Linked DNA regions of Archangium violaceum. Each later gene encodes a partner of the first gene's protein in a complex. Links are inferred from orthologs where the notes say so. Each region holds a gene or a part of one and is shown on either strand. Other genes may lie near its edges.

Region 1 (3,142 bases):
TCCGGGAACGAGCGCGGCACCGAGCCTCCCGCGTACTTCTCCAGCCGCTCGTGGTTCTCCAGCATGCCGCGCGTGATGGAGGCCACCGCGCCCAGCAGTTGCAACCCGTGCACGCCCTGCCCCATCGCGTCCATCGTGTAGGCCAGCGCCGCCTTGAAGTCGCGGTTCTGCAGCGCCTCGGACAGCTCGAAGAACTCCTCCTCGCGCGTGTGCGCCACCAGCAGCGCCACGTCCGAGGACTCGATGGTGTTGCCCTCCGCGTACGTGGCCAGCTTCTCCAGCTCGGACTGCAACAGCCGCACGTTGCCGCCGATGCGCTCCTTGAGCTGCGCCGCCGCGCCCTTGCCCAGCTTCTTCTTGAAGGGCCGCAGGAACTCCTCGGCCAGCGGCTCTATCTCCAGGTCCTTGTGGCGCGCCGCCACCTTGCGCTCGACCACCCGCCCCTTGTCCGCCGCGAGCTTCACCAGCGGGTTCTTCGAATCCACCTCCGAGGCCGCCATCACCAGCGCATGCCCCGGTGGGACACCCTTCTGGAACAGGTCCAGCAGCGCGCTCGTGTCACCCTCGGGCGCGGTGATGCGCTCCTCGCGGCAGAACGCGGCCACCTCCTTGAGGAAGACCAGGTCCGCCTCGGCGAGGTCGACGTTCAGCTCCTCCTTCCACTGCTCCACCGACGGGGCCCCGCGCGCTCCCGGATCGATCTGGTCCGCGCCCCACCCGGCCCGCGCCGCCAGCGCCAGCAGCCGCCGCGCGCCCTCCTTGCGCTTGCCCGCCTTCCACGCCTCGCGCGCCTTGCCCAGCGCGTCCCCCCTCCCCTTCTTCGGCGCGAGGAACTCCGGGTCCCTCACCAGCACCACCTTGCGCCCGGGGAAGAGGGGCAGCGTGGCCAGCTCCTGCGCCACCTCGCGCGGCGAGCCCGCGTCCAGCACCGCGAAGTTCAACCCCGCCGAGGCGTCCGGCAACAGCACCTTCACCAGCTCGTCCGCGCCCCGGCGCACCAGGTACTCCTCGCCCCATAGCAGGTAGAGCGGCTGCACCTTGCCGGCCTTCGCCTCGTCCAGCACGTCCTCGATGTCCGCGCTCATCGCCCCTCCAGCAGCTCGATGAGCATCCGCTCGAGCTGAAGCCTCGGCGCCCCATTGCGCTCCACGATGATGGCCTTCGTCTTCTCCAGCAGCGCGTGCCGCCGGTGCAGCGTGGACTCGTGCGTACGCTCCGCCACCTCGCGCGCCAGCGTCTCCAGATCCCTGTTGGCCAGACGCTCCACGCCCGCTCCCGCCAGCGCCACGTCCCGCGTCCACAGGGACAGGATGGAGAGCGCCTGCTCGGCCAGCTCACGCGTGGCGCCGAACGTCTCGGCCCAGCGCAGCAGGGCGCCCATGTCGCCGGGCTTCAGGGCCTCGAAACCGCTGATGACCTCCTTGCGCGCCGCGAGTGCGTCGACATCCAACGCCATCGCGCGCCCCAGACTGCCGCCCGCCATCACCGCCGCGAGCTCCGCCGTCTGGGGGTCCAACTTGCGCTCCTTCTGGAGACGCTCGGAGATGAGCGCCACGGGGAGCGGGCCGAAGTACACCTTGCTGCACCGGCTGCGGATGGTGGGCAGCAGCTTGTCCGGTGCCGAGGCCAGGAGGATGAGCGTGGTGTCCGAGGGCGGCTCCTCGAGCGTCTTGAGGAACGCGTTCTGGGCCTGCTGATTCAGCGTGTGCGCATCGACCACGATGGCGACCTTGCGCTTGGACTCAAGGCCGCGCAGGGAGATGCGCTCCAGCAGGCCGCGGATCTGCTCCACGCGGATCTCCCGGCTGGGCGTGCCACTGAAGTCCGAGCGCCCCGCGAGGCCGCGCTCCACGCGCTCGGCATCCGGCATGAGCCAGGTGACATCGGGGTGGGAGCCCTTGGCGATGCGGGAGCACCCGTCACAGGAACCACACCCTTCGTTGGGCTTCTCCGGGCAGGTGAGCGCCTGGGCGAGCCCGATGGCGGCGAGCTCCTTGCCGACGCCCTCGGGTCCGGCGAAGAGGTAGGCATGGTGCACCGAGCCACTGCGAAGCGCCGCCTGGAGCGCATCAATGGCGCGAGGCTGTCCGACGACCGAGGCCAACGTCATGGCGCGTGTATCCCCGCTCGGGCCGCACCCGTCAACCACTCATGGGGTAGCCCATCCCTCTCCCGCCGGGAGAGGGTCGGGGTGAGGGTACCTCGCCTCCCAGGTTGACCCCGTGTATGCCCCCTCTCCCTCTGGGAGAGGGCTGGGGTGAGGGTCATCACCTTCTCCCCCGAGCCCCCTTCGTCCCACTCCGTGCCCGAGCTGTCTTCTGTCCCACGGAGCAAGCGGGAAGCAACTTGCACCGGGAGCAATTCTCCGGAACGGGCTGGGTGGGGCACACGCCGCTCATGCCGTAGTGACACAGGGCGAAGTCGAAGCGGACGGGGTCCTCGGCATCGAGCGCGCGCAGGGAAGCGGTCACCTCCTCGGCGGTGCGCCAGCTCAGGTCGTTTCGGCGCGTCAGTCCAAGGTGCTTCGAGATGCGCCCGATGTGCGTATCCAGGGGGATGAGGAGCGCGGAGGGGCGAACGGTCTTCCAGACCCCGAGGTCCACGCCATCCGGCCCGCGAACCATCCACCGGAGGAAGAGATTCAACCGCTTGGCGGCGCCGGGTCCGAGGGGCGAGGGCAACAGGTGATGCAACCCGCGCTCGGGCCCGAGCGCCTCGCGCAGGGGCGCCATGGGCACCTCCCGCAGGGCCGAGGTGAACGCATCCAGCGCCCCATGCCAGGAGCCACGGGCCTCGAGACCCCGGACGAAGAGCGCCTCCAAACTACCGTGCTCGCGCAGAGCGCGCCCCATGCCCAGCAGCAGCACGGCGACATCCGTCCCCACGTTGAAGCGATAAACGAACCCCTGGAGCAATTCACGCGCACGAGGCACGTCCAACGCACGAACGAACGCCGCTGGGGACGAGCCCATGCGCTGGAGCAGTGCGTCCACCTTGGGCCGGAAGAGGTCCGCGCGCCCGTACGCCAGCGCCGCCGCCAGCAGTGCGCTCACCTCGATATCCCGCGGGTCGCGGTAGCGGTGGGGAAACTCGAGCGGGTCGAAGGCGATCCGCGCCCGGCTGTCGGTCGATGCCAGGAAGG
Region 2 (3,029 bases), 1.2 Mb from region 1 along the record:
GCCATAACCAGCCAGACGAGCGCCGTCAGCACCATCACCGCCGAGCCGTAGCGCGCCACCACGGCGAGCCCCAGTGCCAGCCCGCCCACCAGGCCCGCTCGCACCGGACGCTCCTCACGGTCGAGCGCCTCCATGGCCACCACCAGGAAGGCGGTGGAGAGGGACTCGCCCAGCGTCCGGCCCGCGAAGACGAGCACCGGCCCGTAGAGTCCCACCGCCAGGAGAGAGAAGAGGCCTCCCACGTGGCCGGCCCGGCGCTCGGCGAAGCGGTACACGGCCCACGCCATCCACCCGTGCAGGGCAGCCTGGGGCACGGCGAGCAGCGCCCGGTACGCCACGGGGTGTGTGAGTCCCAACACGTCCGCCAGCCGCAGCAGCCACGCGGCCAGTCCGGGCGCGGCCCAGTTGCGCAGGCCCACCCTCCATTCCCAGGCCAGCACTCCGTACCCGTGCGCGCGGTACCAGGCCGGCTCGAGCAGCTGGTACACCTCGTCCGGGTGGATGCGCCCGAGCTGTGCCACCGCGATGACCGCGGGCAGCGCCCCCACCGCGCCCAGCAGCAGCACGAGCGGCCACCTCTGGCGCACCTCGGCGGAAGGCGCATCCGGGGTGGGGACGACGGAGGGCGGAGGAGCGGTGACGGGCGCGGGAGCGGTCATCGGAGTGGGCTCGCGACTCTCCCCGCCCTCCACTGGAAGCGCAAGCCATGGGGCGTTCGTCCGCCCGCCCTGGGCTCGGCCGGTGTGCACCACGAGCGCATCGGACGCGGAGTGAAGCACCCGACTCCGTGCGTCCCATTCCTGGACGCCCGGAGATGACCCGAAAAGTAGAGCGACGGTGCATGGAAATCGTGCGCCCGGGTGTTCTCCGTGTTTAGATTGCCGCCCCCCATGAGCTACCTCGTCCTCGCCCGTAAATGGCGCCCGCAGACCTTCGACGACATGACTGGCCAGGAGCACGTGGTCAAGACGGTCGCCAACGCCATCAAGATGAACCGGGTGGCGCACGCCTACCTGTTCTGCGGCCCGCGAGGCGTGGGCAAGACGACCGCCGCCCGCCTGCTCGCCAAGGCGCTCAACTGCGAGAAGGGCCCCACCCCCGAGCCCTGCGGCAAGTGCCAGGCCTGCACGGAGATCGCCGCCGGTACCTCCGTGGACGTGGCGGAGATCGACGGTGCCTCCAACAACGGCGTGGAGAACGTCCGGGAGATCCGCGAGAACGCCAAGTACCTGCCGCAGCGCGACAGGCACAAGATCTACATCATCGACGAGGTCCACATGCTCTCGGGAGCCGCGTTCAACGCGCTCCTGAAGACGCTGGAGGAGCCGCCCGGGCACGTGAAGTTCATCTTCGCGACCACCGAGGCGCACAAGCTCCCGGACACCATCCTCTCGCGCTGCCAGCGCCACAACTTCCGGCGCATCTCCGCCAAGGTGATGCTCGATCGGCTCAAGTACATCTGCGAGCAGGAGAAGGTGGCCATCTCGGAGCGGGCGCTCTCCATGGTGGTGCGCCAGTCCGAGGGCGGCATGCGCGATGCGCTCAGCCTGCTCGATCAGATCTTCTCCGCCTGTGGCCCCGAGCCCAAGGACGAGGATGTCGCCGACGCGCTGGGCGCCATCGACCGCACGGTGGTGCAGGACTTCGCCGAGGCCCTGGTGCGCAAGGACGCGAAGCGCGTGCTGGAGCGCGTGGAGGAGGTCTTCAACCGCGGCACCGATCTCAAGCGGCTGACCGAGGAGCTCGCGCTGCAGTTGCGTCACCTCTTCGTGGCCAAGACGCTGGGCGAGGCCCCTCCCGAGCTCGCCGAGTCCGAGCGCACCGCGCTCACCACGTTGGCCAAGGACGCGGACCCGGCGCAGATCTCCCGGCTCTTCGACATCGTCCACGGCTGCGTGTGGGAGGTGTCGCGCGCGCCACAGCCCCGGCTCGCGCTGGAGATGGCGCTGCTCAAGGCCATCCAGCTCTCGCCCGTCGGCTCCATCCCGGAGCTCATCGCCCGGGTGGACCGCCTCGCCTCGGGGCTCGGGCCCGATGACGCTCGCAAAGCGGCTGCCGGAGCGCCCGGAGGTCGCTCCGGTCCCGCCAACTTTCGCGCCCACTGAGCGTCCGCCAGAGCCGCCCCGCCCCGCCCCCACGACTCGCGCGCCCGAGCCCGCCGTGCCCCCCACGGCGGCCGCGGCCCCGTCGCGCCCGTGGGAAGCCTCTCGCGTCCCGTCTCCCGGTGGCCCCCAGCCCACGCCCGTCCGCGCCCAGGCTCCCGCCAGCATGGAGCCACCGCGGCCTGTCTCCGCCCAGGCCCCTCGCCCGTTGGACGCGGCCCGGGCCCCCACACCCGTGCCCTCGCAGCCCGTGGTGCGCGTGACGAACGTGCGTCCGCCGCCGTCGGCGCCCGCCCCGCGGCAGGAGGAGGACGAGCGGCTCTTCGCCGAGGAGGGCCCGGCCGATGGTTGTGCCTCGGGCGAGTGCCTGCCCGACGCGCCGCCCGTCCCTCTCGCCGAGCCGGAACCGGAGGTCGAGTCCGTCCGGCCCTTCGACGTCCACCACGCCTCGGGCACCGCGGCCCCCATGGCCGCCTCGGGTCGCGACAACCCCCGGCGTCCCCTCCAGGACCGGTGGCGCGCGGCGGTGGACACCGTGCGCAACGCCTCCGGCCGGCACGCCAAGTCACTCGCGTGCGGCCGCCTGCTGTGGATTCGAGAGGGCGAGGTGGCGATCGGCTACACGCCCAAGGACGGCTTCCACAAGACCACGGTCGCCGGCAACGGACGCGCCACGGTCGAGAAGGCCCTGTCCGAGCACTTCGGCCGCCCCACGAAGCTCGTGGTGCAGGACGTCTCCGAGGCCGACAAGGTCGCTGGCCCCGATGCGGGCACGGGCGCGGGCCTCATCAGCATCGCCGAGCAGGACGCCCAGGAGCGCACCGCCTACGAGAAGAGCACCGAGGGCCGTGTCCGCGGTCACCCCGCCCTCCGGGCCGCGCTCAAGTTCCTGGGGGGAGAGATCGAACACATCCAGGTGTACGACCA

What was found. Proteins that work in one complex are often made in the same cells at the same time.
Region 2: holB (region 1) and dnaX share a complex: the UniProt entries of both Bacillus subtilis proteins name them as parts of the DNA clamp loading complex. The link is inferred for Archangium violaceum from one-to-one orthologs.

What each region holds. Positions count from the first base shown.
Region 1 is NZ_CP069396.1:8,498,615-8,501,756, forward strand. What follows is about bases 97-2,980. They hold holB (DNA polymerase III subunit delta'), read right to left. Parts: upstream 2,111-2,980; coding sequence 1,082-2,110; downstream 97-1,081. Other genes in these bases: holA (DNA polymerase III subunit delta), read right to left, coding at 97-1,085; JRI60_RS33745 (TIGR02757 family protein), read right to left, coding at 2,268-2,980. Also shown: more of holA, read right to left, coding at 1-96; more of JRI60_RS33745, read right to left, coding at 2,981-3,142. UniProt on the Bacillus subtilis protein: DNA polymerase III is a complex, multichain enzyme responsible for most of the replicative synthesis in bacteria.
Region 2 is NZ_CP069396.1:9,685,766-9,688,794, forward strand. The notes cover bases 1-2,997. They hold dnaX (DNA polymerase III subunit gamma/tau), read left to right. Parts: upstream 1-890; coding sequence 891-2,105; downstream 2,106-2,997. Other genes in these bases: JRI60_RS38615 (mannosyltransferase), read right to left, coding at 1-659; JRI60_RS38625 (DNA polymerase III subunit gamma/tau), read left to right, coding at 2,269-2,997. Also shown: more of JRI60_RS38625, read left to right, coding at 2,998-3,029. UniProt on the Bacillus subtilis protein: Part of the beta sliding clamp loading complex, which hydrolyzes ATP to load the beta clamp onto primed DNA to form the DNA replication pre-initiation complex.